Regions from separate parts of the Nonomuraea sp. LPB2021202275-12-8 genome, predicted to be linked through region 1. Evidence: riboswitches for the same ligand, from Rfam matches in the RefSeq annotation. Region 1 holds a riboswitch; the other holds the start of a gene.
The links. Region 1 has a riboswitch for glycine ahead of gcvP (aminomethyl-transferring glycine dehydrogenase). Riboswitches for the same ligand answer to the same signal wherever they lie in the genome.
Positions count from the first base shown of each region.

Region 2: it holds a riboswitch for glycine, as region 1 does, so the genes downstream of both, gcvT (glycine cleavage system aminomethyltransferase GcvT) here and gcvP (aminomethyl-transferring glycine dehydrogenase) in region 1, are expected to answer to the same signal.

Region 1 is NZ_JBAHWD010000005.1:55,965-70,556, reverse strand. It holds gene V5E28_RS11230 (AMP-binding protein) at 1-121, shown strand, start outside; gene V5E28_RS11225 (hypothetical protein) at 167-478, shown strand; gene V5E28_RS11220 (sigma-70 family RNA polymerase sigma factor) at 645-1,976, shown strand; gene V5E28_RS11215 (hypothetical protein) at 2,362-2,499, shown strand; gene V5E28_RS11210 (AfsR/SARP family transcriptional regulator) at 2,578-5,661, shown strand; gene V5E28_RS11205 (hypothetical protein) at 5,668-6,066, opposite strand; gene V5E28_RS11200 (TetR/AcrR family transcriptional regulator C-terminal domain-containing protein) at 6,192-6,752, shown strand; gene V5E28_RS11195 (DUF5999 family protein) at 6,949-7,146, shown strand; gene V5E28_RS11190 (alpha/beta hydrolase family protein) at 7,249-7,842, opposite strand; gene V5E28_RS11185 (hypothetical protein) at 7,925-8,272, shown strand; gene V5E28_RS11180 (hypothetical protein) at 8,301-8,636, opposite strand; gene V5E28_RS11175 (tetratricopeptide repeat protein) at 8,790-9,809, opposite strand; gene gcvP (aminomethyl-transferring glycine dehydrogenase) at 10,060-12,891, opposite strand; glycine riboswitch at 13,055-13,147, opposite strand; gene V5E28_RS11165 (MerR family transcriptional regulator) at 13,166-13,786, opposite strand; gene V5E28_RS11160 (bifunctional nuclease family protein) at 13,935-14,405, opposite strand; gene ftsR (transcriptional regulator FtsR) at 14,512-14,592, opposite strand, start outside.
Region 2 is NZ_JBAHWD010000009.1:104,522-119,113, reverse strand. It holds gene V5E28_RS19240 (2-hydroxyacid dehydrogenase) at 1-37, shown strand, start outside; tRNA gene V5E28_RS19235 (tRNA-Leu) at 106-178, opposite strand; gene V5E28_RS19230 (HNH endonuclease signature motif containing protein) at 169-651, opposite strand; gene bcp (thioredoxin-dependent thiol peroxidase) at 809-1,282, opposite strand; gene V5E28_RS19220 (DUF3618 domain-containing protein) at 1,430-1,756, shown strand; gene V5E28_RS19215 (amino acid deaminase/aldolase) at 1,851-3,044, opposite strand; gene V5E28_RS19210 (DUF6286 domain-containing protein) at 3,183-3,782, shown strand; gene V5E28_RS19205 (hypothetical protein) at 3,779-4,282, shown strand; gene V5E28_RS19200 (L-serine ammonia-lyase) at 4,283-5,659, opposite strand; gene gcvH (glycine cleavage system protein GcvH) at 5,712-6,101, opposite strand; gene gcvT (glycine cleavage system aminomethyltransferase GcvT) at 6,098-7,183, opposite strand; glycine riboswitch at 7,218-7,315, opposite strand; glycine riboswitch at 7,316-7,413, opposite strand; gene V5E28_RS19185 (gamma-glutamyl-gamma-aminobutyrate hydrolase family protein) at 7,523-8,212, opposite strand; gene V5E28_RS19180 (3-oxoacyl-ACP reductase) at 8,223-8,987, opposite strand; gene V5E28_RS19175 (aldehyde dehydrogenase family protein) at 8,993-10,336, opposite strand; gene V5E28_RS19170 (glutamine synthetase family protein) at 10,348-11,718, opposite strand; gene V5E28_RS19165 (FadR/GntR family transcriptional regulator) at 11,842-12,546, shown strand; gene V5E28_RS19160 (hypothetical protein) at 12,611-13,366, shown strand; gene V5E28_RS19155 (nickel/cobalt transporter) at 13,506-14,592, opposite strand, start outside.

The DNA.
Region 1 (14,592 bases):
CGCCTACTGCGCCGACCGGCTGCCGCCCTTCGCCGCGCCGCGCGAGCTGCGCCTGATGCCCCGCCTGCCGCTCCTGCCTAACGGCAAAACCGATCTTCTGCGGCTAAAGTCCGGAACCTGATGCGTTGCTGGATGCGTCATAGTAAGGGAGAAGGAGGGAGCCTTCATGAACCAGACCCGCAAGATGTGGGTGTCCGCGGCGGCTGTCGGCGTGATTCTCGTCGGCGGCGTCACTGTCGCGGCCGCCGCCTCGGCGGGCAGGCTCGACCAGGTCCGGCAGACCAGAGCAGTGGTGGAGAAGGCGACCCCGTCCAGCCCGCTTCCGACCCCCGACCCGACCGAGGGCATCGTGGTGACCACCGAGGTCAATCCCGACCCGGACGAGGTCACCGGCTACTGGACCGACGAGCGCCTGGAGGAGGCGCAGCCGATGCCCATGCCCGAGGTCAAGCCGGGCGAGCTCGAACTGGCCGAGTAGAACGACGGAGCAGGCCCTATCAAGAGGGTTGCGCCCTTTTTCCACCTCGCGGGAACAAATGGCGATTGATGGCGTTATTGATACTGGTGAGTAGTGCGGCCTGAGCCGGTCGCCCCACCACAAACCCGCCCAGATCGCTTTCGCTCCGTATGGAGGAGGTGTCCTCATGCCCCGAACCGCCGTGGCGACCCCACCCGCAACCCTCGAGCAGCTGATTGACCGAGGGCGAGCTCAGGGTCACCTTTCTCTCGCGGAGCTGCGCGACGCGTTCGCCCAGGCTGGGATCAGCCCGGCCCAGGGCCGTTCGATCCTGCGCGAGCTCACCGACGCCGGGGTGAGCCTGGCCTCGGAGGAAGAGCCCTCGCCAGGCGACTCCGCCCAGAAGAAGAAGTCTGTGACCAAGCGCTCCACCAAGAAGGCCTCGCGTACCGAGACTACCGACTCGGCGACCGCGAAAGCAAAAACCAAGACCACGACCGCCGACGGCGACGAGGAAGGCCCCGACGACCTCGCGCTGGAGATCTCCGCGGAGGTGGCGGAGGAGGTCGAGGCCGAGAACGAGCCGCTCGACCTGGACGACAACCAGTCCGTCATGGGCGACTCGGTGCACACCTACCTCAAGTCCATCGGCCGCCGCACCCTGCTCACCGCCGCGCAGGAGGTGGAGCTGGCCAGGCGGATCGAGGCCGGCCTGTACGCCGAGTACAAGCTGGAGACCGCGACCGGCCTGTCCGCCGCCCGGCGCGAGGACCTGCGGCTGGTGGTGGAGGACGGCAGAGCCGCCAAGGACCACATGCTGGAGGCCAACCTCCGGCTGGTCGTGTCGGTGGCCAAGAAGTACACCGACCGCGGCATGTCCCTGCTGGACGTCGTCCAGGAAGGCAACCTGGGCCTGATCCGGGCCGTGGAGAAGTTCGACTACACCAAGGGCTTCAAGTTCTCCACCTACGCCATGTGGTGGATCCGCCAGGCCATCCAGCGCGGCTTCGCCGACTCGGCGCGCACCATCCGCCTGCCGGTGCACGTACTGGAGATGCTCTCGAAGCTGTCGCGCATCGAGCGCGACATGCACCAGCGGCTGGGCCGCGAGCCCACGCCCGAGGAGCTCGCCGTCGAGCTGGACAAGACCCCCGACCAGATCGAGGAACTGCTGCGCACCAGCCGCCAGCCCATCTCGCTGAACGCGACGATCGGCGAGGACGGCGAGACCACGATCGGCGACCTCATCGAGGACGTCGACTCGCCGGAGGCCTCGGAGATCGTCGACCGCCAGCTGCTGGGCGACCAGCTGCGAGGCGTGCTGCGGAACCTGTCGCCGCGCGAGGCGAAGATCATGGCGCTCCGTTTCGGCCTGGTCGACGGCAAGCCGCACACGCTCGACGAGATCGGCAAGCACATGGGACTGACCCGCGAGCGCATCCGCCAGCTCGAGAAGGAGTCGCTGTCCAAGCTGCGCCACCCGAGCAACACCCGCCCGCTGCTCGACTGGGCCAGCTGACCGCCCCTCCACACCCGCGCCCATGCGCAGGCCCCGGCCGCCGGGCCGGGGCCTGCGCATGCCGGAGGCTGCCCGTGGGGATCGGGCCGGGCGGGAAAGACGGAGCGCATGCTCACCCGCAGCCCGCGCTCCGCGATCATGGCCACCGTCGGCGCGCTCCCCGGCCGCTCTACCCCCGTATGAGAGCCGGCCGGACACCGCTCCTCGGATGTCCACGAAGACCTCCGTACACCACCCAAGGTGACACGGGCCGCTTGCAGCGGACGCGCCGATCACCGCGCGCGCGGGCGGCTCGTTGACGGGCCGGCGCCCCCGCTGCAAACGAAATGAAATCCGTCCCTGGCACGATCGACCCGACCTCGCACGATCGTCCACGGGGGCAGACATGATCAAACGCTTCACCGGCGTCGTACTCATCGCTCTGGCCGCGGGTCTGGGGACCGCCGCCGTCGCCCACGCCGAGCCGCCACCGATCGACTGCAACTTCGAATGGGGAACGCCGCCGCCTCTCTCCTGCCTGTGAACACGCTGGTCCACCTGGTGCCGACGGGGCCGACCGCGTAGATTCAAGTGATCTGCGGCTTATCTGTCGGAGGCCAGTGTGGCGGACCGCATTCCGGACGTCTCCGCCGACTTCCGCATGCTCGGGCCGCTGGAGGCGCACGCGGACGGCCTCCAGCTGGTCCTGCCGGGCCGCCACGTGCGGTGGCTGCTCGGCGCGCTGCTCCTCGACGCCCCTGAACGGGTGACCGAAAACCAGTTATTGGCCAGGGTCTGGGGTCCGCAGGGCGGCAGCACCGCCGCGCTGCGCACGGCGGCCTCCCGGCTGCGCGCGTGGCTGCACGATCAGGCAGGGCTCCAGGACGTCGTCCGGTTCACCGGCGGCGGCTACCGGCTGGCCCTGCCCGCCCTGTGGGTCGACGCCGGGCGCTTCCAGGCCCGCCTGGCCGCGGCCCGGCTGCATGACGACCCGATCCCGCTGCTGGGCGAGGCCCTGGCCCTGTGGCGGGGCGGCGTGCTCGCCGACGCGCCCGAATGGCTGCGCACCGACCCCGCGGCGCTCCAGCTCGACCAGGAGCGGCTCTCGTGCGCGCGCGCCCTCGCCGACCTGGCGCTCTCCTCCGGCAGGGCGCCGGAGGTGCTGGCCATGGTGGAGGCCGTGGCGGCGCGCTTCCCCTACGACGAGTCGATCCAGGCCCGCCTGCTGAGCCTGCTGGGCGCGTGCGGGCGCAGGGCCGAGGCGCTGCACCGCTTCGAGTCGATCAGGCGGCGGCTGGCCGCCGACCTCGGCGTCGATCCCTCTCCCCTGCTCAGGGACGCGCACACGGCACTGCTGCGGGACCCGCCGGAGCGGCGGTCCGCCGTCCCCGCACCGGCCGCGCCCGCCTCGGCACCCTGCCTGCTGCCGCCCGACATCGCCGACTTCACCGGACGCACGGCGGAGGCCGAGCTGCTGACCCGGGTGCTGCTCGACGGCGAGGGCACCGCGCTGCCGGTGGCCGCCGTGTCGGGGCGCGCCGGCGTCGGCAAGACCGCACTCGTCGTCCACGTCTCCCACCTGCTGCGCGGCGGCTTCCCCGACGGCCAGCTGTACGTGAACCTGCGCGGCAGCCACGCCGAGCCGACCGACCCCAGCGAGGCGCTGGGCAGATTCCTGCGGGCGCTCGGCGCCGGTGCCGCCGACATCCCCGCCAGCCTGGACGAGCGGGCCGAGCTCTTCCGCGGGCTGCTGGCCCATCGGCGCCTGCTGGTGCTGCTGGACGACGCCGCCGACCCCGGCCAGGTGGAGCCGCTGCTGCCGGGCGTGCCCACCTGCGGGGTGCTGGTCACCAGCAGGAAACGGCTCACCCCGCTGGCGGGCGCGCGCGACGTCCAACTCGACGTGCTGGACCCTGAGCAGGCCGTCGCGCTGCTCGCCAGGATCGCCGGCGCCGGGCGCGTGCACACCGAGGAGGAGACCGCCCACCGCCTGGCCGCTCTCGCCGGCCATCTGCCGCTCGCGCTGCGCGTCGCCGGGGCCAGGCTGGCGGCCAAGTCCCACTGGAGCGTGGGTCAGCTCGCCTCCCGGCTGGCCGACGAGCGCCGCCGCCTGGACGAGCTGGCGTTCGGGCAGCTCGACGTGCGGGCCAGCCTCACGCTCACCTACCACGCGCTGGAACCCGCCGCCCGCCGGGCGCTGCACGCCCTGAGCCTCCTCGACGCGCCGGACTTCGCCGCCTGGGCGGCCGCGGCGCTGCTCGACTGCTCCCAGTCCGAGGCGGAGGACGCGGTCGAGGAGCTGGTCGACGCCCAGCTCCTCGACGTGGAGGGCGGCGCGGGCCGCGGGCTGCCGCGCTACCGCTTCCACGACCTCGTCCGCATCTACGCCAGGGAGCGCGCGGAGACGACGCTGAGGCCGCAGGAGCACGCCGATGCCCTGGCCCGCGCCTGCGGCGCGTGGCTCTACCTGGCCGAGCACGCCTACCGGGGCGTCTACGGCGGCGACTACCAGATGGTGCACGGCGACGCGCCCCGCTGGATCCCCGACGGCGGCGTCCAGGATTCGGTGGCGGCCGACCCGCTGAGCTGGCTGGAGTCCGAGCGGCTCGCCCTCGTGGCCACCACCGGCCAGGCGATCAGGACGGGCCGGGTCGAGCTCGCCTGGGACCTCGCGGGGACCTGCTCGCCCATGTTCACCATCCGCGACCACACGCAGGAGCCCTCGCAGACGCTGTCGTCCGTCCTGGCGGCCACCCGCCACGACCAGCTGGGCCAGGCCGTGGTGCTCTTCAGGCTCGGCCTGCTCCGCGCCGACCAGGAACGCTACGACGACGCCGGAGACTGCTTCGAGCGGTCGCTGCGACTGTTCGGCGAGCTCGGGCACCGTCACGGCCACGCCCTGGCCCTGTCCTACGCCGCCGCGCTGGACCAGTATCTGGGCAATTCTGACCTGGCGCTGCGCCGCCTGAACGAGGCTCTGGACGGGCTGCGGGAGGCCGGGGACCACGGCGGGGAGGCGTACTGCCTGCGCAACATCGGCCAGATCCACCTGGAGTCGGGCGACTTCCCCAACGCGCACGCCTACCTCGGCGAGGCGCTGGCCATCAGCGAGCGCAGCGGCTCCCCCAGGAACGGCGCCCAGGCCCTCTTCTGGCTCGGCACCCTCCAGCTCCGCCAGGGCCGCCTGGAGGCCGCCGAAGCCGCCTTCGGCCAGGTGCTGACCACGGCCAGCGACATCGGCGACGCGACCGGCCAGGCGATGGGCCTGCTGGGGCTCGGCGAGGTCCGCACCCGCCTGGGAGCACACGACGACGCCATCAGGGCGCTGCTGGACGCCCTGGAGATCGGGCAGGCCATACCGTCGCGGCGGATCCAGATCAGAGCCCTGCACGCGCTCGGCCGGGCCGCACACGAGTGCGACCGCGACCACCTGCGCGGGCAGGAGCATACCCAGCACGACCAGGGACGCGCGCAGCCGAACGCCTACGGCTACGGGCAGGCGGTGCGGTGGCTGGAGGAGGCGGCCTGCCTCGCCGGGGAACTGGGAGTGCGCGCGCAGGCCGCCCGGGTCCTGCGCACGCTCGGCGAGGTCCATCAGACGGCCGGCCACGCCACGGCGGCGGGCGCGGCCTGGCGGGAGGCTCTCACCCTCTTCGAAGCCCTGGGCAGCCCGGAGGCCGCCCAGGTCAAACTCGCGCTCGGCTGAGCGCGCTCACCGGGCGGCGGGCAGCGGCCGCGGCACGCGCGGGATGCCCCACAGCCGGTTGTCCTCGCGCAGCGTGCGCAGCCGATCCACCTCGGCGGTCCACATGGCGCCCTTGGGGGTGGCCTTCGCCTTGCGGCGGGCGATGCGGTCGTCATAGGCCTTCACGCCGAACGTGGCCCGCTGCCCCGCCTCCGCCGCGCGCAACGCCTCGGTCAGCGCCCTGTCGAACGCCTGCCCCGCGGCCAGCAGCTCCACCTCGTCCGCGTCGGCGGCCCGCAGGTCCCGCAGGGTCCGCTCTGCCTGCCGCGCCTTGTCCAGCAGCTCGGGGATGCTCTTGGAGATCTCCAGATCCGCGTGGAAGCGGACCTCGGCCTCGCGGCTCACCCGCGGACGGAAAAACGCCATCGACTCTGCCCTTCAAGCTGTCGGCTCTTACCAGCGACAAGGGTACGCCGAGACGCGCCACGCCCAGTAACCGGATCCGCGCGAGTTATCCGGTCCCGGCGCCTTTACATAGTAAGATGATCACCATGCCCGCCAAGCGACCACCCGTCCCCCTCTCCCGCGAGCGCATCATCGAGGCCGCGCTGCACATCGCCGACAGCCAGGGCCTGCGCCGGCTGACGATGCGCAGGCTCGGCGACGCCCTCCAAGTGGAGGCCATGGCCATCTACCACCACCTGCCCAGGGGCAAGGAGGCGCTGATGGACGCCCTGGCCGAGCACGTCACCGCCGTCCGCGTGGAGCAGGCGGCCACCTGGCAGGAGACGGCCAGGGCCTGGTGCCGGGCCAGCCGGGAGGTGCTGCGCGAGCATCCCGGCGTGCTCGCGCTCGCCCTGACCAAACCGCCCAAGGGCGGCACCGCCCTGGCCATCGGCGAGCAGATCGAGCAGCTCGCGGACGCGGGCCTGCCGGACGCGCGCGACGCCGTGCGGTCGCTGCGGGCGTTCGTCTTCGGCAGCGTCGCGGTCGAGGTGCAGCAGTCGGGATGGGCCGACCCGGAGGTCGACGAGTGGACCCGGCGCGACGAGCGGGCCGACGCCGACTTCGAGCGAGGACTCGAAGCTTTGCTCCGAGGCTTGGAAACGTAGTGTGCGTGTCGAGCTTGGACCGTTATCCTGCATAAGGCACGCTGTGTCGAAGGTCACACGCTCGGGGCATCCTCCTCTAACAGTCCTAACGGGCTATGTCGGAACGTGTGACATACACCGCACACTTGCTGAAACTGAACCCGAGCCGCTCCCACCCCTCTTCCGGGAGCACCCACGAGATATCGGAGGCACGCCGATGTGCCCGCACGACCCGGTCTGTCCGTCTGCCGAGGCGCCCGACCGCGAGGCCGCACGCACCCTGGCCTGCCACCCCGAGCAGGGGTGGAGCCTGCTGTGCAACGGCGTAGTCCTGTTCGAGGACACCGGGGAGCTCCTGCCCGGCGGCACCGCCATCGCCCCGCACCGCCCCGACCCCCTGGTCGGCGCGGCCTGACACACGATCGGCGGCCATAGCCGGCAGCGGGGCCGATCACGCACCCCCGCGTGCGTCGGTGGCGTCACGCGCCGCCACCTTCCACGGGACGGCGAGCCCCCGCTACTTCCTGTAGCGCGTCAGCCAGTCGGCCACCACCTCGCCCACCCGGGCGGGGTTCTTTTTCAGGTCGTGCCCCTCCCCCGGCAGCACCACCAACCGCGCGGCGTCCGCCGGATCGGGAATCCCGAACGGGTCCCTGTCCCCGCTGACCACCAGCACGTCCACGCCGGCGCCGCGCAGCTCCTCCGCCCTGGAACGTTCCGGCTTGCCCGGCGGATGCAGCGGGAAGGCGAGCGCCACCACGGACACCGCGCCCACCGTCCCGGCCGTCCGGCAGGCGACCCGCGCCCCGTTGCTCCGCCCACCCTGCACCAGCGGCACATCCGGCCACCGCGCGCGCAACTGGTCCACCACGACCAGCCACGCCTCGTCCTGCCTGGCCGCCACCCCCGGCGCCCGCGCCCCGGCCACCCTGAACGCCTGCGTCACCCTGGCCACGCTCGCGCCCACGCCGAGCGCCGCGTCCCGCACCGCCACGAGATCGGGCGCGTCCACTCCCCCGGCGGACCCGTGGGTGAGCACCAGCAGCAGCCGGGCCCGCTCCACCTCGTCGACCTCGACCCGCGCGGCCCCCCGAGGAGTCATGATCTCCATGGCAGCACCGTACCTGGGGATGAGTCGAAGATGGCCCTCAGGTGGGATGACGGCGTGCCCGCGAGCATGGAGGATTACCCGTATGCCAGACACGAGTCCCTTGCGCGAGGACCTGCAGGCCACCTTGGCCGCCCGCCGCGACCTCGGCCCCGAGTATGAGTCCGCCCTGGTCGACTCTCTGGTCGAGCGCCTTGACGCCACCATCGCCGCCCGGGTCCACGCCGAGCTCCAGATGCGCGGCGCCGTGCCCCCCAAGCAGAAGAGCAGCGGCAACGCCATGATCCCCATCGCGCTGGGCTCGATGGGCATCGGCATCCCGTTGACGGCGGTCGCGGCGGGCACCGCCGGCGTGGTGGGCCTGATGATCGCCTGGGTCTCCATCATCGTGATCAATGTGGCGGCCGCCACGGCCATCATGCGCCGCCCGTAGCACAGCGCGCCACCGGCTGGCCGTGGCGTCAGCCCGCGCCGCCGTCAGGCGCTCCCCGCATGCCGTCCGCGTCGACCCGCACGCTCGCCACCCTGGCATAGCGGATGACGAGCCGTTCGGAGTGCTTCCACGGGTTCGGTTCGAGACGCAGTTCCAGGTCAAGCGGACCGCCGGTCAGGGACAGGCCGCCGAAGTCGAGATCCTTGACGCACCGGGGACCGAAGAAGTCGTAGTGGTCCGGGTCGCGGGCGAACGCCTCCGCACCGGCGGGCAGTCGCGGGCCCAGCTCGGGCAGCTTGTCCAGATAGGCGCTCGGGTCGTGCATCAGCGCGCCGTCCCGCCACTCGACCACGACGAATTCCACGTACCCTTCCTCTCCGGCCACGCCGGCCGGCTCTCCGCTCGCTCACCGTCATGCCACCCACGCCCCGGGACACCGCGACAGACACAGCGACAGACACAGCGACAGACTCCGGCAGGACCGGTGAGGCGCTCGCCCGCGCGCGCTCGCCTGGGGTCAGGCGCCCCGGCCGTAGCGCAGGCGCACCTCTGACGCGAGCGTCTCGTCCTCGTGGTCCAGGCCGTACGCCCACACGTGGTCGGCGTCGTCGGCGCGGCCTCGCAGCGGGAGGGTGCGGGCCAGCAGTTCGATGGCGAGGGCGCTGGTCTGCGGCTCGCCGCCGTCCTCCACCGCGCCGGCGAACTCCGCGCAGGCCAGCTCCAGGTGCGCGATGCCGAGTTGGACGCGCAGCCGGGCGGCGTGGTCACCCGAGGCGTCCTCGAGCGCGTCCAGCAGCACCTCCGCCGCCTCCCCCGGCTCACCGCGCTCCATCAGCAAGTCGGCGAGCTGCTGAGTGGCGTGCACGCGGAGGTCCGCGCCCTCGTGCCCGCCGTCCGCAGGCCCTGCCGCGCCGCCGCCGATCGGCTGTCCCGTTCCTCCATCCGCGGCCCTGCCGATCCGGCCGTCCGCGGCTGCGCCCGTGCCACCCGTGCCACCCGTGCCACCCGTGCCGCCCTGGCCACCCTGGCCACCCTGGCCGCCGTCCCGGAGGGGGCCGCCGTCGGCGTCCCTGCCGCCTCCCTGCTGGGCGTCCATCAGGTGGCCGGCGTCGATGGCGGCGCGGAGCGCGGCCTCGGCCTCGTCGTAGTCTCCGGTCTCGGTGGCGAGCCTGGCGAGCGCGAGGTGGGCGAGGGGGACGTAGGCGGGTGTGCCGACCCCCAGCACGGCCTGCCACGCGGCCCTGGCCTGGCCGTAACGGCCTTCGCGCTCGAAGCCCTGCGCCAGGTGGCAGGCCGCCTGCGCGGCGAACTCGGGGTGGCCGGTGGCCAGCGCGGTCCTGGCGGCGGCGCGGGCGCCCTCGACGTCGCCGCGCTGGTCGAGGACGACTGCGAGGCCGACGGCGGCCTGTGCCACGTCGGGACCGCCCGGTGCGGAGGCCACCTTGGCGAGTATGGTGGCCGCGCCGTCGAGGTCACCGTCTTCGGCCAGGCGGCGGGCGGTGTCGAGGGGCGGGGTCTCCAGCTCTGAGGACGTCAAGAGAGCTCCTTCGGCGACGATCGCCCCGAGCCTAACGACTTCTGGCGATCATGTCTGCTCACTTGCGCCCGTAGGAATGACAGGGTCACCTTTGGCCGGTACTGATGGCGTTCGTGGTGGATTCGGAAACGCGCGTGGCCCCCGCCCGGCGGGGGCCGCGCGCAGCGCACCTCATGGGTCCGCGCCCGCACGTTGGAGACCCAGCCCCCTCGCGCGACGACACGCACGGGGGCCGGGCCCCGGTCGCGGGTCAGTCCTCGTACGCCTCCAGCGGCGGGCAGGAGCACACCAGGTTGCGGTCGCCGTACGCCTGGTCGATGCGGCGCACCGGCACCCAGTACTTGCCGTCGCGCAGCGAGGGCACCGGGTAGCCGGCCTCGGTGCGCGAGTACGGGTGGGACCACTCGTCCGCGGTGAGCGCCTCCGCGGTGTGGGGGGCGTTACGCAGCGGGTTGTCCGTCTGGTCGTAGTCGCCGGAGCCCACCTTCGCGATCTCGCCACGAATGGCGATCATCGCATCGGCGAACCGGTCCAGCTCGGCCAGGTCCTCGCTCTCCGTCGGCTCGATCATGAGCGTGCCCGCGACCGGGAACGACATGGTCGGCGCGTGGAAACCGTAGTCGATGAGCCGCTTGGCCACGTCGTCGACGGTGACGCCGGTCTCCTTGGTGATCTGCCGCAGGTCGACGATGCACTCGTGGGCGACGAGCCCGCCCCGCCCGGTGTAGAGGACGGGGTAGTGCGGGGCCAGGCGGCGCGCCAGGTAGTTGGCCGACAGGATGGCCTGCTCGGTGGCCGCGGTGAGGCCGTCGGCGCCCATCATCCTGATGTACGCCCAGGAGATCGGCAGGATCCCGGCCGAGCCGTACGGGGCGGCCGAGACGGGACCGACCGGCGTGCCGTCGCGCAGCGGGTGGCCCGGCAGGTAGGCGGCGAGGTGGGCGCGGACCGCGACGGGGCCGACGCCGGGCCCGCCGCCGCCGTGCGGGATGCAGAACGTCTTGTGCAGGTTCAGGTGGGACACGTCGGCGCCGAACTCGCCCGGCTTGGCCAGCCCGACCAGCGCGTTGAGGTTGGCCCCGTCGACGTACACCTGGCCGCCGGCGTCGTGCACCTTGGCGCAGACCTCGGTGACGGTCTCCTCGTAGACGCCGTGCGTGGAGGGGTAGGTCACCATGATGGCGGCCAGCCGGTCACGGTGCTTGGCGATCTTGGCGTCGAGGTCGGAGAGGTCCACGTTGCCGTCGGAGTCGCAGGCCACGACCACGACCCGCATGCCGGCCATGACGGCGCTGGCGGCGTTGGTGCCGTGTGCCGAGGACGGGATGAGGCAGACGTCGCGCTCGCTGTCACCGCGGTCGCGGTGGTAGGCGCGGATGGCGAGCAGCCCGGCGAACTCGCCCTGCGAGCCCGCGTTCGGCTGGATGGAGACCGCGTCGTAGCCGGTGACCTCGGCGAGCCAGCCTTCCAGCGTCTCGATGAGCTCGACGTAGCCGGCCGCCTGCGCCTCGGGGGCGTAGGGGTGGATGGCGGCGAACTCCGGCCAGGTGATGGGCTCCATCTCGGTGGTCGCGTTCAGCTTCATCGTGCAGGAGCCGAGCGGGATCATCGACCGGTCGAGCGCGATGTCCTTGTCCTGGAGCTTGCGCAGGTAGCGCAGCATCGCCGTCTCGGAGTGGTGGCTGTGGAAGACCGGGTGGGTCAGGTAGGCCGACTCGCGCGCCAGCGAGGCGGGCAGCGCGTCGTGCACGCGCGGGTCGTCGAGAGCGACCTCGGCGACGCCGAAGGCGCCCCACACGGCGGCCAGCTCGGCCGCGCCGGTCTTCTCGTCGCAGGCGACGGAGACATGGTCGGCGTCGGCCTGCCAGACGTTGACGCCCCGCTCGGCGGCGGCGGCGACGATCTCGGCCGCCCTGCCGGGCACGCGGGCCAGGACCGTGTCGAAGAACTCCTGGTGGACGACCTCCACGCCGCCCTGGCGCAGGCCCTCGGCCAGGGCCGCGGCGTGCCGGTGCACGCGTGCGGCGATGCGGCGCAGCCCCTCGGGCCCGTGGTAGACGGCGTACATGCCGGCGATCACGGCCAGCAGGACCTGGGCGGTGCAGATGTTGCTGGTGGCCTTCTCGCGGCGGATGTGCTGCTCGCGGGTCTGCAGGGCGAGGCGGTAGGCCGGGTCTCCGTCGACGTCGACGGACACGCCCACCAGACGGCCGGGCATCTGCCGCTGCAGGCCCTCACGTACGGACATGTAGGCGGCGTGCGGGCCGCCGAAGCCGAACGGCACGCCGAACCGCTGCGAGGAGCCGATGGCGATGTCGGCACCGAGCTCGCCGGGGGCGGCGACCAGCGTGAGCGCGAGCAGGTCGGCGGCGGCCACGACGAGCGCGCCGGCCGCGTGCGCCCGCTCGGCGACGGCGCGGAAGTCGCGCAGCCCGCCGGAGGCGCCCGGATACTGTACGAGCACGCCGAAGCACTCGGGCAGTTCGCCGGCCAGGTCGCTCTCCACGAGCGTGATGCCGAGCGGTTCGGCGCGGGTGGCCAGCACCGCCTTCGTCTGCGGCAGCGTGTCGGCGTCGACCACGAACACCGCGCTCTTGCTCTTACCGGCCCGCCGGGCCAGCGTCATCGCCTCGGCCGCGGCGGTGCTCTCGTCGAGCAGCGAGGCGCCCGCGACGGGCAGGCCTGTGAGGTCGGACACCACGGTCTGGAAGTTGAGCAGCGCCTCCAGCCGGCCCTGGGAGATCTCCGGCTGGTACGGCGTGTAGGCGGTGTACCAGCCCGGGTTCTCCAGCAGGTTGCGGCGGATGACCGCGGGCGTGACGGTGTCGTGGTAGCCCAGGCCGATCATGGAGGTGAGCACCTGGTTGCGGTCGGCCAGGGCGCGCAGCTCGGCGATGGCCTCGACCTCGCTCGCGGCGGCGGGCAGTTTCAGGCGGTCCTTGGCCCTGATCGCCTCCGGGACGGCCACGGCCACCAGATCCGCCACGGACTCGAAGCCCACGGTTTCGAGCATGCGCTGCTGCTCGCTCTGGGACGGCCCGATGTGCCGGGTCGAGAACGGGGGTGGTGACAGGTCGGTCATGGAGATGCCTCCCGAGGCTATGGAGACCGGCGCAGGGCGCGGGCGAATGCCGGATCTCCCCCTCTGTCACCGCGCGCTGTCTCGCGACCTGAGAGCTTCACCCCGAGGGGCTTGCACCGTCGGTGAGGTGCGCCTGGCGGGCGCACCTGCTTTCCAGAGTTGCCTCACCCGAGCGGTACAGGATGCCTGAGAGATTCCGGGGAGGGTTGCTCCTTCGGCGCCCCGGGCCTGCCGGGGACTCTCCCGCACGGGGTCGTCAGCATGTCCTAGATTACTACCCAATGCGGCGCGCGCGACGCCGCTGGGCCAGCTCGTCAGCGGGGTGATCGGCCGGGACGGTGTCCGCGACCGCCGCCCGTTCCCCCGGCAGCTCCGCGAGGGATCCCTCGACCTCGCGCCAGACCCGGCCGAGCGCGATGCCGAACACGCCCTGGCCACCCTGGAGGAGGTCTATCACTTCGTCCGCCGAGGTGCACTCGTAAACGCTCACGCCGTCGCTCATCAGCGTGATCTGCGCGAGGTCGGCGACCCCGCGATCACGGAGATGCTGCACGGCCGTGCGGATCTGCTGAAGGGAGACCCCGGTGTCCAGCAGCCGCTTGACGACCTTGAGCACCAGGATGTCGCGGAAACTGTAGAGGCGTTGGGAGCCCGATCCTTGCGCTGCTCTTATCGTGGGCTCGACCAGGCCGGTGCGTGCCCAGTAGTCAAGCTGCCTGTAGGTGATGCCGGCCGCCGCGCACGCCGTCGGGCCACGGTATCCGATGTCGTCCGGCAGCTTCGCAGGCTGCTCGTCGAAGAGCAGACCCTGCTCTCCGGCACGCTGCCGCGCGCTCTCACGCCGCACCGGATCTTCCTGGCCGGCCGTCTTTCCCTCGCCGCTGCTGACCGCCACGCGGACCTCCGGCTTTCTCTCATCCCGTGGCCTGATCTGGGGGTTCGTAAAAAGGCGACCACGGGTTTCACTTGCACCGTAGGACCGTGACCATGCTCAGTCAACGATCCGGCTCGGCGCGTCGTGAAGCGTAAATGCACTGAAATACCTACCCCGCCCTGCCAAAGTCTTCGGGAGAGATCGTGTCAAGGAACTCCCTGAACTTCTCCACCTCGTCCTCCTGGTCGTCGGGGATGATCACTCCGGCCTCCTGGACGACCTCCTCGCTGGCGAAGATGCGGGCCCCGGTGCGCAACGCGAGCGCGATGGAGTCCGAGGGCCTGGCACTCACCTCGACGCCGTTGGAGAAGACCAGGTCGGCGAAGAAGATGCCGTCGCGCAGCGCGACGATGTTGACGGCGCGCAGCCCCACGCCCAGTGCGCTCAGCACGTCTCTGAACAGGTCGTGCGTCAGGGGCCTCGGCGGCGGCTCCTCCGCCTGGGCCAGGGCGATGGCCGTCGCTTCGGTCATGCCGATCCAGATGGGCAGGAACCGTTCCCCGTGTGCCTCCTTGAGCAAGACGATCGGCTGATTTGTGGGCATTTCTACGCGAACACCCACGACCTCCATCTGCAACACGGGCTGCTCCATATTCGACTGGCCGGCGACCCGGCACAGCTCATAGCTGGTCCGCTTCTGCAATTCAACGTAACACCCGGGGGGCCCTGAATGTCCCTCGGGCCGCTCATCGCCCGAGAACACTGCGCACGCCCGTGCGCAGCAGAGCCGCGTGCAGGTCGAGCAGCAGAGCGGACAGCTCTCTGGC
Region 2 (14,592 bases), on a different contig from region 1:
CGCATCGGGCAAGCGCCCGGACAATCTGGTTTCCTGAGCCGGCCGGTCTCCACGACCTTCGCATCAACGACTGCCTGAACTATCGCGATGCTCGCCTACCAAATGTAGGGCCGGTGGGATTCGAACCCACACTAACAGCCACCTAAAGACTGCGCCTCTGCCATTGGGCTACGACCCCTTCGTCTTTCCCTTGCCTGCGAAATTCGCTGTTTGGGAATGACAGTTGGGGCAGAGGAAGCGCAAATTCTCCATTCGATTGTCGAGCCAATCGCCGTTGATATGGTCGACATGGAGAGTTAGCGACTTGCCCTGCCACGTGCCGTCAATCTTACAGGCTGCGCACGCGTACGAAAGCCCGGCATCACGCAGGGCGCGCCGGAGCGCCGGAGCCTTCTCCCGTATCGAACCCGGCGGGCGGAGGATGAGAATGTCCTGGTAGGGCCGGAGTGCGGGGGAGCGTCTGCCCTTGCCGTGCGCACGCCCCACGAAGTGTGAGGTGTCGATGCCGAAGTGTTTCAGGCGGCGGCTGATGTGGGCGTGGCTCCCGCCGGTCCATCGGATCCCCAGATAGCGCAGCACGTCGGCGACACTGCGCGAACCGGACGCGGCCTCGGCGAGCAGCTCCTGGCTGTACTTCTGGTAAGCGGCCATGACGCAAGGTTAGAAAGGCCCGCTGACAGTTAGCGCTGCCCCGCCAATTCGGCCAACGGCCCCGCTACGGGGACATTTCTCCATTCCGAAATGTTTCCGACCCTTGGAATGAGGAGCCGAGAGCCCTGGGGCCCTCACAGGAGGGCCCCAGCCGGGCTCAGGACAGGCCGAGCTTCTTCTTCAGGCTCGCCACGTGTCCGGTGGCCTTCACGTTGTAGAGGGCCTGCTCGATCTTGCCGTCGGCGTCGATGACGAAGGTGGAGCGGATGACGCCCACGACTTCCTTGCCGTAGAGCTTCTTGGTGCCGTAGGCGCCGTACGCCTTGTGGATTTCCAGCTCGGGATCCGACAGCAGCGGGAACGTCAGCGAGTCGTGTTCGGCGAACTTGGCGAGCTTGGCGGGCTTGTCCTTCGACACGCCGAGGACGGCGAAGCCTTCGGCGGTGAGCCGGCCGAGGTTGTCGCGGAAGTCGCACGCCTGCTTGGTGCAGCCGGGAGTCATCGCGGCGGGGTAGAAATAGAGGATCACCCGCTTGCCGTGGTAGGCGTCGAGGGAGACCTCGCCGCCGTCGGCGGTGGGCAGGGTGAAATCGGGTGCGGCGTCGCCGGGGGCCAGCTTGGTGTCGGTCATGGGTCCTCCTGGGTTTTTCCAGGAAAACCTACCTGGCCGCCCGCCGTGCCGTACGGTGCGCCGACCTGACAGACTGATCACGACGGAGGCGGGCAGAGCCCGCTTGACGACGCGGGGACGACCAGGAGCGCGGTCGAGAGGAGAGCCATGGCTGACACCGATCCCGACGAGCTGGAGCGGCGGATCGCGCGGACGCGAGCGGAGTTGGCGCAGACGGTCGACGCCATCGCCGACCGGGTGAGCCCCAAGCGCGTGGCCGAGCGCACGGTGGCCGATGTGAAGTCCAGGGCCGGCAGTCTGGCGATCTCGGTGGGCGACGCCCTGGGGATGACGTCGCGGCCGGTGGAGTTCGGCGACGACCCGGAGCGGTTGTGGGACGAGGAGCCGCCCAACCTGGCGCCGGTGCTGATCGGTGTGGGCGCGGTGCTGGTGATCGGCGCCGCCATCGCGCTGTGGCGCCGTCGCCGCCGTTAGAGGCACGTCCCGCGTTCGTTGTGGTACGTCCCTCGCTCGTGGTGCGACGCCGCCGTTGGAGGCACGTCGTCACGCGTTCGTGGTGCGAGGCCCGCTAGAGGAACGTCTTGCCTTCGCCTCTGTAGGTGGGGACGGATTCGGTGAGGGTGTCGCCCTCGACGAGGTGGAGGGTGTCGAAGCGCTCGCACATCTCGCCCGCTTTGGCGTGCCTGAACCAGACCCGGTCTCCCACGCGGAGATCCTCGGCGGGCTGGCCGAGCAGGGGGGTCTGCACTTCGCCCGCGCCCTCGTCGGGGGTGTAGCGCAGGCCGGCGGGCAGGTAGGGCTGCGGGAGCCGGCTGGGGCCGGGGGCGCCGGAGGCGAGGTAGCCGCCGCCGAGGACGGTGACCGTGGTGGGGGAGGGGCGGCGGACCACCGGGAGGGCGAACAGGGCGGCGGGCCGGCCGGTGAAGCGGCTGTAGAAGTCGAACAGGCGCGGGTGGAAGAGTCCTGATCCGGCGGCGACCTCGGTGATGGCCTTCTCGCGCACGGTGCGTTCGATGGAGCCGGTGCCGCCGCCGTTGACGAATTCCAGGTCGGCGAACTGGCGGACGGCGTTGACGATGCGGCCGCGTCGGAGGATGAGCTCTCTGGCCGACAGGTTCTGCATGAACCTGATCAGGCGGGCGTAGGCGGCGCCTGTCTGGGGGGCGTCGCCGACTCCGGCGATCTGCGCTTCGTAGGCCATCAGGCCGGTGACGCGGTAGCCGGGGCGCTTGGCGATGTCGGCGGCCAGGTCGGCGGCCTGTTCGGCGTCGCGGATGGGGGAGCGGAGTGCTCCCGCCCGGAATTTCCCGTTGAAGGCTACAAATCCGGCGTCGATGTCGATAGATATCCGGATCTCGTGGCGGGGGTGAACTCCGGCCAGGGCGTGGTCCATGAACGCCAGCTGATCGGCGGAGTCCACCGACAGCGTGATGCGCCCGGCGGCCTCCGCGCTGCCCGCGAGCTCGGCCAGGGCGTGGCGGTCGGCGGTCGGATAGGCCACCAGGATGTCGCCGAACCCCTGCTCCACCAGCCAGAGCGCCTCCGGCAGGGTGAAGGCCATCAGGCCCGCGAACCCGTCCATGGCCAGCACGCGTTCCAGCAGCGGGCGTGACCGGATCGACTTGGTCGCCACCCGGATCGGCTTGCCGCCGGCGCGCCGTACCAGGGCGGCGGCGTTGGCGTGGAAAGCCTCCAGGTCGAGGATCGCGAATGGGGGCTCGAGCGCGGCGGTCGCCCTGTCGTAACGCTGGCGGTCGTCCATACCGGCAGCGTAACCGCATATCGGGCAAATGAATATGAGGCGGATTCACATTGATCGGATGGCCCGTAATGATCGAGCAAACGGGCGGCGAGGGTGCGGTCGAGCGGCCGCCGGACCCGTGTACCTGTGGTCGTTGTGATGACCACGCTCCAGCAGATACTGCCCGGTGCGGCCGTCGCCGCACAGGACTCCCCGCTCCGCAGATCCAAGCGGGCCCTCAGGCCGGCACGCACTCCGGCGGGGGTGTTCGTCGCGTCGGTGCTGACCGCCGCGCTCGGGCTGACCACCGCGGAGGTCGTGTCGGCGCTGCTGGGCAGCCCGCTCGGCTGGGTGCCGGTCGACCAGGCTCTCGCGTTCGCGTCGAAGTCCTCCTGGAGCGAGCTGGCGCCTGTCGCGCTGGCCGTCGCGGGGGCGGGCGCCGCCCTGCTGCTGCTCGCCCTGGTGCCGGGCCGTTCCCGGCTGGTGCCGGTGGAGACGAGCGACCCGCTGATCGTCGTCGGGATCACCCGCGCCGGGCTCCGCCGTACGCTGCGGGCCGTCGCTCAGCAGGTGGACGGGGTGGAGAAGGCGAAGGTACGGCTGCGCAGGCGAAGGATCGAGGTCACCGTGGTGACCGGGCCGGAGAGCTCGGGCGCGATGCTCAGGCAGGTCGGCACCGCGGTGGGCGATCGGCTGGCCGGGGTGGGGACGCTCGCGACCGGCGAGGTGGTCGTGCGGCTGCGCAGGAAAGGGGCGTGATGAGGCAGTATGCGGGCAACCGCGTCGGCCTGGCCGTGGTCGGCACGGTGCTGCTGGGCGCCGGCGGTTACGCCTGGCTACGCGGCAAGGACAAGCTGGATGGGCTGCCGCCACGGGCCAAGGTCCTGCCGGAGCGCGCCGCCATCGCCGTCGCCGAGCAGCCCTGGGCGCTGTGGCTGGTGGCGCTGGCCATGCTGGTGCTCGCCCTGGTCACGCTCCGGTGGCTGCTGCTCAGCCTCGGCTGGGGCCGGTTCGGCGCCCGCTCGGGCACCGGCACGGCCATGCTCTGCGTCGGGCTGAAGGACGTCGAGGGGCTGGCCAGGGCGACGGTGCGGGTCGTCGGCGAGGCCGCATGCCTGCGCATCAGCCTGACCTGCCCGTCCACGGTGGACGTGGGGGCGGTGGCGGCCAAGCTGGACCGTGAGATCGTCAGCCGCATCCGGCGCGAGGTCCGCGACGACGACCTGGGCGCCGTCGTCCGCATCCACGTCCGCCGCTGATCAGCACTCGATCACGTTGACGGCCAGCCCGCCGCGTGAGGTCTCCTTGTACTTGTCGAGCATGTCGCGGCCGGTGTCGCGCATCGTCTTGATGGCCTTGTCCAGCGAGACGTGGTGGCGGCCGTCGCCGCGCAGGGCGATGCGGGCGGCGGTGATGGCCTTGATGGAGGCGACCGCGTTGCGCTCGATGCACGGAATCTGGACCAGGCCGCCGATCGGGTCGCAGGTCAGGCCCAGGTTGTGCTCGATGCCGATCTCGGCGGCGTTCTCCACCTGCTCCGGCGTGCCGCCGAGGACCTCGGTGAGACCGGCGGAGGCCATCGAGCAGGCCGAGCCGACCTCGCCCTGACAGCCGACCTCGGCGCCGGAGATGGAGGCGTTCTCCTTGAACAGCACGCCGATGGCGGCCGCCGTGAGGAAGAAGCGCACCACGCCGTCGTCGTCGGCGTTGGGGGTGAAGCGGGAGTAGTAGGTCAGGACGGCGGGGATGATCCCGGCGGCGCCGTTGGTGGGAGCGGTGACGATGCGCCCGCCCGCGGCGTTCTCCTCGTTGACCGCCAGGGCGAACAGCGAGACCCAGTCCATCGCCTGCAGCGGGTCCTTCTCGGCGGACTCCGTCTGGAGGCGGCGGTGCAGGGGATTGGCGCGACGCTTGACCTTGAGGCCGCCGGGCAGGACGCCCTCCTTGGCGATGCCCCGCCGGACGCACTCCGACATGACCTGCCACAGGTTGAGGATGGCGGCGCGGATCTCGTCCTCGGTGCGGCCGAACGCCTTCTCGTTCTCCAGCATCAGGGCGGAGATCGACAGACCGGTGTTCGAGCAGTGCTTGAGCAGCTCTTCCGCGGAGGTGAAGGGGTAGGGCAGGACCGTGTCGTCCGGCTTGATGCGGTCGGCGCCGGTAGCCGTCTCGTCGACGACGAAGCCCCCGCCGACCGAGAAGTAGACCTTCTCGCGCAGCGGCTCGCCGTCGTCGGAGGAAGCGGTGAAGCGCATGCCGTTCGGGTGCTCGGGCAGCGAGATCTTCCGTTCGAAGACCAGGTCCTGGCCGACGACGAAGGGGATCTCACGGGTGCCGTACAGCTTGACCGTGCCGGACTCGCGCATGGCGGCCAGCCGCTCGTCGATGCTGTCGACGTCCACCAGCTCGGGCTTCTCGCCCGACAGGCCGAGCAGCACGGCCTTGTCGCTGCCGTGGCCCTTGCCGGTCAGGCCGAGCGAGCCGTACAGGATCACCTCGACGCGCGCCGTACGGTCGAGCAGGCCGTCGTCGTGCAGGCTGCGCGCGAACTTGTGCGCGGCGGCCATCGGACCGCCTGTGTGGGAGCTGGACGGGCCGATGCCGATCTTGAACAGGTCGAAGACGCTGATCGCCATTGATGCGCCTTTCAGCAGGGCCGGGGCCCGTTGCCGGGCCCCGACGGTCGGATCAGGACTCGCCTGAGGTGAGCGCCGAATACTCCTCGGCCGAAAGCAGGTCCTCCGCGTCGCCTTCCACGCGAACCCGGAACATCCAGCCCTCGCCGTAAGGGTCGCTGTTGGCCAGCGACGGGTCGTCCACCACGGTCTGGTTGACCTCCACCACCTCGCCGCCGACAGGGGTGTAGATCTCGCTCACCGACTTGGTCGACTCGACCTCGCCGATGGAGTCCCCTGACTCAACGGTCGAGCCGACCTCGGGAAGCTGCACGTAGACGACGTCACCCAGGGCCTCGGCGGCGAAGGCCGTGATCCCGACGGTGGCGATGAGGCCGTCCTCGAGACCGGCCACCCACTCGTGCTCCTTGGTGTAGCTCAGGTCCTCAGGGATGTTGCTCACTTGTTCCTCCTGTAGAAGGGCAGCTCAACCAGGTCCATGGGTTCATGGCTGCCCCGAATGTCCACGGCCAGACCTTCATTGACCCCGGTGTCCACGTAGGCCATCGCGATGGGCTTCCCCAGAGTCTGGGAAGGCGCACCACTGGTGACCTCGCCGACGACGGCACCGTCCTTGGTGACCGGGTAACCGTGGCGCGGCACCCGGCGGCCGCGTGCGACCAGGCCGACGAGCCGGCGCGGCGGCGGGGTGTCCTTTACCGCCTCGAGCGCCGACCTGCCGACGAAGTCGCCCGGCTTGTCGAATTTCACCACTCTGCCCAGGCCCGCGTCGAACGGGGTCAGCTCGACGCCGAGCTCGTTGCCGTACAACGGCATGCCGGCCTCCAGCCTGAGCGTGTCGCGGCTCGACAGCCCGGCGGGCTTGAGCTCGTACGGCTCGCCCGCCGCCATCAGCGCGTCCCAGAGCGGCACGGCGTCCTGGTTGGCCACGAAGAGCTCGAAGCCGTCCTCGCCGGTGTAACCGGTGCGGGCGATGAGCGCCTGCCGCCCGTCGACCTGGGCGGGCAGCCCGGCGTAGTACTTGAGCCCGGCCAGGTCCGCGTCGGTGAGCGTGGCGAGGATCTCCTGCGCGCGCGGGCCCTGCACGGCGATCAGCGAGTACTGGTCCGAGCGATCCTCGACCACCACGTCGTACGACTTAGCCCGAGTTTTCAGCTCAGTGCCGACGATTTCGTAGTTTGAGGCGTTGGCCACCACCATGAACTCCTCGTCCCCGAGCCGGTAGACGATGAGGTCGTCCAGCACCCCGCCGCGCTCGTTGACGATCATGGTGTAGCGGGCCCGGCCGACCGCCAGCGCCGACAGGTGGCCCACCAGCGCGTGGTCCAGCGCCTCGGCAGCCTGCGGCCCGGTCAGGAAGATCTCGCCCATGTGCGAGAGGTCGAACAGCCCGGCCGCGTGGCGGACCGCGTTGTGCTCGGCGGATTCGCTGCCGTAGCGCAGCGGCATGAGCCAGCCGGCGAAGTCGGTCAGCGTGGCGCCCAGCGCCTCGTGTACGTCTTTCAACGGTGTCGGTCGGGACATGTGTCGCACCTCAGGACAGGATCGGATGCCGGGATCCTCCCCCTCTGTCGTCGGTGCCTGAGAGCTTCGCCCGGGGATTTACCGGACTTTCACCTTCGGCGAGGCCCATCGGGCCTGCTTTCCAGAGGACACCTCGTCCGTGCGGTCCTTTGCCTTGAGAGGTTCGCGGGGAGGGCTTGCTCCTTCAGGGACCCCGACCGGCTGTCAGGGCGCTCTCCCGCACGGTTTCGACGGTGATGTCCGCAAGCCTAGTGGCGTCATGGGGGTGTTGTCGCGCCCCGGTACGCCGAGCGCGGCGTCCGTCCCCATGCCGCGGGCGTACGGTCCCGAGGGGCCGGGTCAGCAGGCCGCCACGAGGGCCTCGAAGAGGGCGCAGTCGGTGGCCGCCTCCGGATGCCATTGGACGGCCATCGTGAAGGGGTGGGAGTCCAGCTCCAACGCCTCGATCGTGCCGTCGCCGGCCGTGGCGGCCACCCGCAGGCCCGGGGCCAGGCGGTCGACGGCCTGGTGGTGGTAGTGGGGCACCTCCACCGGATCCTCGCCGAGGGCCTTGGCGACCCGGCTGCCGGGGACGGGGTGGACCGGGAGGTGGCCGAACTCGCCGGGTGCGGGGGAGTGGCCGGCGTGCCCGACCACGTCCGGCAGGTGCTGGTGCAGGCTGCCGCCGAGGGCGACGTTCAGCACCTGCAGGCCCCGGCAGACGCCCAGGTAGGGGAGCCCGGCCGTGAGGGCCGCCTCAAGGACCGCGAACTCCGCCTCATCGCGAAATTTCCGGATGTAGCCGGTCCGCTCGTGCGGCTGCTCGCCGTACCTGCCGGGATCGATGTCGCCCCCGCCCGCCAGGATCAGCCCGTCCAGCCGTCCCGTCAGCGCGGCCGGCTCGCCGGCCGGCGGCAGCAGCACGGGCTGGCCGCCCGCCCGCACCACCTGCTCCACGTAGGTGTACGGAAGCAGCGCGACGGTCATGTCCCAGACCGTGAACCGCGCCGGCTCGACGTAGGACGTGATGCCGATCACCGGCCGCCTCATCGTCGTCTCCTCATAGCGGTGTCACGTAGGCGCCGGAGATCCCGCCGTCCACCAGGAACTGCGACGCGGTGATGAACGACGCGTCGTCGCTGGCCAGGAAGGCGACGGCGGCCGCGATCTCCGACGCCTCGGCGAAGCGGCCGACCGGCACGTGCACCAGCCGGCGCTGGGCGCGTTCGGGGTCCTTGGCGAACAGCTCCCGCAGCAGCGGCGTGTTGACCGGCCCGGGGCACAGGGCGTTGACCCGGATGCCCTCGCGGGCGAACTGGACGCCCAGCTCCCGCGACATCGCCAGCACCCCGCCCTTGGAGGCGGTGTAGGAGATCTGCGAGGTCGCCGATCCCATGACCGCCACGAAGGAGGCGGTGTTGATGATGGAGCCCTTGCCCTGGCGGCGCATGTGGCCGATGGCGTGCTTGCAGCAGAGGTAGACGCTGGTGAGGTTCACCTCCTGGACGCGCCGCCAGGCGTCGATGCCGGTCTCCAGGATCGAGTCGTCGTCCGGCGGGGAGATGCCCGCGTTGTTGAAGGCGATGTCCACGCTGCCGTAGCTGTCGAGCGCCGTGGCGTACATCCGCTCGACGTCGTCCTCGCTGGTCACGTCCGCCCTGACGAACAGGCCGCCGACCTCGGCCGCGGCCTTGGTGCCCGATTCCTCGTCGATGTCCACGCAGACGACCTTCGCGCCCTCCTGGGCGAACCGGTGCGCGGTGGCCAGGCCGATGCCGCTGCCCGCGCCGGTGATGACGGCGACGCGGTCCTGCAAACGCTGCATATGTTTCACTCCGATGAGATGAAGACGTTCTTGGTCTCGGTGAACGCCGACAGGGCGTCGGGCCCGAGCTCGCGGCCGAGCCCCGACTGCTTGAAGCCGCCGAACGGGGTCCAGTAGCGGACGGACGAGTTGGAGTTCACCGAGAGCGCGCCCGCTTCGACGGCTCTGGCCACGCGCAGCGCCCGGCCGATGTCGCGGGTCCAGATGGAGCCGCTCAGGCCGTAGCGGGTGTCGTTGGCGATGCGCACCGCCTCCGCCTCGTCGGCGAACGGCACCACCGACACGACCGGGCCGAAGATCTCCTCGGTGAACGCCCGGTCCGTGACCGACGAGGTCAGCACCGTCGGCGGGAACCAGTACCCCTTGCCCTGCGGGCAGGCGCCCTGGAGGTAGGGGGCTTCGTCGACGAAGCCGCGGACCCGGTCCAGGTGCTCGGCGCTGATCAGCGGGCCCATCTCGGTGCCGGGGTCGAGGGGGTCTCCGACGCGGATGCCGCGCACCGCCTCCGACAGCCGCTGGAGGAACTCGTCGTAGGCGCCGGCCTGCACGAGGATGCGGGATCGGGCGCAGCAGTCCTGGCCGGAGTTGTCGAAGACGGCATAGGGGGCGGCTTTCGCCGCCTTTTCCAGGTCTGAGTCCGCAAAGATGATATTTGCGGACTTGCCGCCTAGTTCGAGGGTGACCCGCTTGACCTGGGCGGCGGCCTTGGCCGCGATCTCCTTGCCCACCTCGGTCGAGCCGGTGAACACGATCTTCGCCACGTCCGGATGCTCGACCAGGCGGGCTCCCGCGACCTCCCCTGCTCCAGGCAGCACCTGGAACACCCCCTCGGGGAGGCCCGCCGCCAGGGCCAGCTCGGCCAGCCTCAGCGCGGTCAGCGGGGTCCATTCGGCGGGCTTGACGATCACCGTGTTGCCCGCCGCGAGCGCCGGTGCGACGCCCCACGACATGATCAGCATCGGGAAGTTCCACGGCACGATGACGCCGACGACGCCCAGCGGCTCCTGGAAGGTCACGTCCACGCCGCCGGGCACCGGGATCTGCTTGCCGTGGTTGCGTTCCGGGGCTCCGGCGTAGAAGTGCAGGACGTCGCGGACGGCGCCCGCCTCCCAGCGGGCGTTGCCGATCGGGTGACCGGCGTTGGCGACCTCCAGCAGGGCCAGCTCCTCGCCGTGGCCGTCCACCAGGTCGGCGAAGCGGCGCAGCAGGCGCGCCCGGTCTCCCGGAGCCACCTCGCGCCAGGCCGCCTGTGCCTTCCTGGCACGCTCCACGGCCCGGTCCACCTCGCCGACGCCGGCGAACTCGACGTCGGCGACGACCTCTTCCGTGGCCGGATTGATGATCTTCATTGCCTGTCCGTTCACATCCGCTCGAAGCCGCGGAACAGCTCCCAGTCCGTCACCGCCGCGTCGAAGGCCTCCAGCTCGACCCGGGCGTTGTTGGCGTAGTGCGCCACCACCTCGTCGCCGAACGTCTCGCGGGCCAGCTTCGACCCCTCGAACAGCGCGAGCGCGTCCCGCAGCGTGTGCGGCACGGTCTCGGCGCCCGAGGCGTAGGCGTTGCCCTCGAACGCCTCCTCCAGCTCCAGCTCGCCGTCGATGCCGTGCAGTCCGGCCGCGATCAGCGCCGCCACCGCGAGGTAGGGGTTCACGTCGCCGCCCGGCACCCGGTTCTCGACTCGCAGCGAGGGGCCGTGGCCGACCAGGCGCAGCGAGCAGGTGCGGTTGTCCACGCCCCACTTGACGGCCGTGGGCGCGAAGCTGCCGGGCACGAAGCGCTTGTAGGAGTTGATGTTGGGCGCGTACATGAGGGTGAACTCGCGCATGGCGGCGAGCTGACCGGCCACGAACCTGCTGCCGAGCTCGGACATGCCGTGCGGGCCGTCGCCCGCCATGACCAGGTCGCCGCCCGTGCCGCGCAGCGAGATGTGGATGTGGCAGGAGTTGCCCTCGCGGTGGTTGGGCTTGGCCATGAAGGTGATCGACCTGCCCTCCTGGGCGGCGATCTCCTTGGCGCCGTTCTTGTAGACGGAGTGGTTGTCGCAGGTCCTCAGCGCCTCGTCGAAGCGGAAGGCGATCTCGTGCTGCCCCAGGTTGCACTCGCCCTTGGCGGACTCGACGTAGAGCCCGGCGCCTTCCATCTCGCGCCTGATCCGGCGCAGCAGCGGCTCGATGCGCGCCGTGCCGAGGAGTGAGTAGTCGACGTTGTAGAGGTTGGCGGGCGACATGTCGCGATAGGCGCGTTTCCACGCCTCCTCGTAGCTGTCCTCGTAGACGATGAACTCCAGCTCGGTGCCCACGTACGCGCGCAGCCCGCGCTCCTCCAGCCGGGCGAGCTGGCGGCGCAGGATCTGCCGGGGCGAGGCGGCCACCTCCGCGCCGCCCTCCCACGCCAGGTCGGCCATCAGCATGGCGGTGCCCTCCTGCCAGGGCACCCGGCGCAGCGTCGGCAGGTCCGGCTTCATCACGAAGTCCCCGTACCCCCGATCCCAGGACGACATCGCGTAGCCGCCGACCGTGTTCATGTCCACGTCGACCGCGAGCAGGTAGTTGCACCCCTCGGACCCGTGGTGCAGCACCTCGTCCAGGAAGTAACGTGCCGACAGCCGCTTGCCCTGGAGCCTGCCCTGCATGTCCGCGAGCGCCAGCAGCACCGTGTCGATCCGTCCGTGCGACACCTCGTCCCGCAGCTCCTCGACGGTGAGGAAGCCGGCGCCGGATCGATCGCTCACGTAGGTCGCTCCCATCTTGCTGGACGCGCTTACCAGTTGATTGGGCTAGTCTCAGACCATTGATGTGCATGCCGGGATCGCTTGTCAAGACCTGAGGACACGTTGGACGAGTCGGCGCGTTTGATGACGGTGTTGCGGCCGGTACGGGCCGGAAACGCCTTCGAGGAGACCGTGGAGCGGCTGCTCCAGGCGATCAAGCTCGGCGTGGTCGCGCCGGGCGAGAAACTCCCCCCGGAGCGCGAGCTCGCCGTCCAGCTCGGCATCAGCCGGGTGACCCTGCGCGATGCGATCCGAGCCCTGCAGGAAGCGGGCTATCTCGACGTACGGCGCGGCCGCTACGGCGGCGCGTTCGTCATCTACGTGCCGCCCACCCCCGGCGCGGCCGACCTGCGCAAGGTCGTGGCCGACATGGGCGCGGCGGACCTGGCCGACGCGCTCACCTTCCGGATGGCGGTGGAGTGCGGTGCCGCCCAGGTGCTCGCCGCCTCCGGCCTCACGCCGCTCCAGCGCGCCACCCTGGAGCGGAGACTGTCGGACCTGGACGAGGCGTCCCTCGCGGACTACCGCCGCCTCGACACCGCCTTCCATCTGTCCATCGCCGAGCTCACCGGCTCCTCCCTGCTGGCGGCGGCCTGCGCCGACGCGCGCCTGCGGGTCAGCGACCTGCTCGACGCGATCCCCATGCTCCAGGCCAACCTCGACCACGCCGCCGCCCAGCACCGGGCCATGGTGACGGCCATCGTCTCCGGTGACCCGGAGGCGGCCCGGTGCGCGGTCGCCGAGCACCTGGAGGGCACGGCGGCCCTCCTGCGCGCCTTCCTGTCCTGACGGACAAAGCAGCTCTCTTTTCCTCAAGGAGTACGAGGAGCCTCGTAGAGTCGTTCTCAAGGTCATGGGGAACTGGTTCCAGCAGAGCATCATCGCCACAGGACGGCTGCCGCTGTTCTGTTTCTTCGTCGCGCTCATCGTGGCCTTCATCGCCACCCGCATCCACGTGCGGCTGATCAGGGCGAAGGTCGGCTGGTTCCGCAACCTCAACGTGGGCGAGATGCACATCCACCACGTGGTGTTCGGCGTCGTGCTCATGCTGGTCGGCGGCGTCGCCGGGCTCGTCGTCTCCGGGGCCTCGCAGGAGGGCTACGCGGTCGCCGCGTCGATCTTCGGGGTCGGGTCCGCCCTGGTGCTGGACGAGTTCGCGCTGATCCTGCACCTGCACGACGTCTACTGGGAGGAAGAGGGGCGCACCTCCGTCGACGCCGTCTTCATCGCCGTCGCCGTGACCGGGCTGCTGCTCATCGGGCTGCGCCCGCTCACCGAGGACTACGGCATCCTCGTGAGCCCGGCCGTGCTGATCGTGGCCAACCTCGTGCTGGCCGTCGTCACGCTGCTCAAGGGCAAGATCTGGACCGGGATGGCGGGGCTGTTCCTGCCGGTGCTGCTGGTCGTGGGCGCGGTGCGGCTGGCCAGGCCGGGCTCGCCGTGGGCGCACTGGTTCTTCGCCGGGCGCTCACGGCGCAGGATGGCCAGGGCCATCCACCGCGAGGAGCGATGGCGGCGACCGGTCATCAGGGCCAAGATCGCTTTTCAGGAGTTCCTCTCCGGCCGCCACGACCTGCCGTCCAGCAGGCGCGCGCGCCGGCATATCTAGGTCGCTCCACCTGGGGCGCCGTCTAGGGCATCGGCAGCAGCCCCTCGTGGCGGACCGTCCACGAGCCGTCCGCCGGGAAGCCGGGCGCCGGTCCTGGGTCCAGACCCTCGTGCGCGACATCCTCCTGGCGGAGGCCCCGTCAGAGCGCGACGGCTGATCGCACCGCCAGGCCGGCGCCGAGCAGCACCACCATCATCGCCGTGCCCAGCGGGGCGAGGGTGGAGAGCCGGGTCGCCAGGCGGCGCCCGGCCGAGGCGCGCTGTTCGAGGCGGTCGACGAGCTTGACGAGCAGCAGGCCGGTCACGTTGAGCGTGGCGGCCATGCCGAGGCCGTAGGCCGTGACCAGCGCCACCCCGAACCAGGTGCGGCCCAGTGCGATCGCGCCCAGCAGCACGATCAGCGCCGACGGGCTCGGCACCAGCCCGCCCGCGACCCCCAGCCCCACCAGCCCGGACCGCTTCGACCCCTGCCCGTGGCCATGACCGTGGCCGTGGCCATGACCGTGCCCGTGCCCGTGCCCGTGCCCGTGGCCGTGTCCATGACCATGACCGTGTTCTTGGGCACGGCCCCGGCGGGCGTTCAGGAAGAGGCGCAGGCCGATGACGGCGATCAGCAGGCCGCTGGCCACCCCCAGCCAGGACAGCACCGACTCCCCGGCCAGTGCCGAGAACGCGCTCAGCACCAGGCCCACCACCAGGACCGCGGCCGTGTGCGTGGCGGTCACCGTCGCGCCGACGACGAACGCGTCACGCGGGCGGCCACGCCGGCCGGCCAGGTAGGCGGCCATGATGGTCTTGCCGTGCCCGGGGATGAGCGCGTGCCCGGCACCCAGCACCACCGCCAGGCCGAGCGCCAGCAGCCCCAGCGGCACGGTGAGGGCGTCGGCGCCGACCAGCCCGGTGAACACGCGCTCCAGCGCGGCCAGGGCGTCGCCGATCGGGCCGCCGATCGGGATGCCGACGGAGACGCCGGGAGCCGCCCCGGACCCAGCCGGGTCCGGCCCGGTCGCAGCGGAGAGGCCGCCGGGGGAGCCGGCCACGACGAACGTGGCCGTACGCTGGTCGAGCGGGTCGGACAGCAGGTCATTCGGATAGCGGCGCAGCTCGTCGCTCACGCTCGCGACCGGCACCGACGAGCCCGAGAGCCGGACGCCGTCGCCGACCGCGGTGATCTCGCGCCAGCCGATCCGGTCCTGCTCGAAGCCGTCGGTGAAGACCACGGTCCCC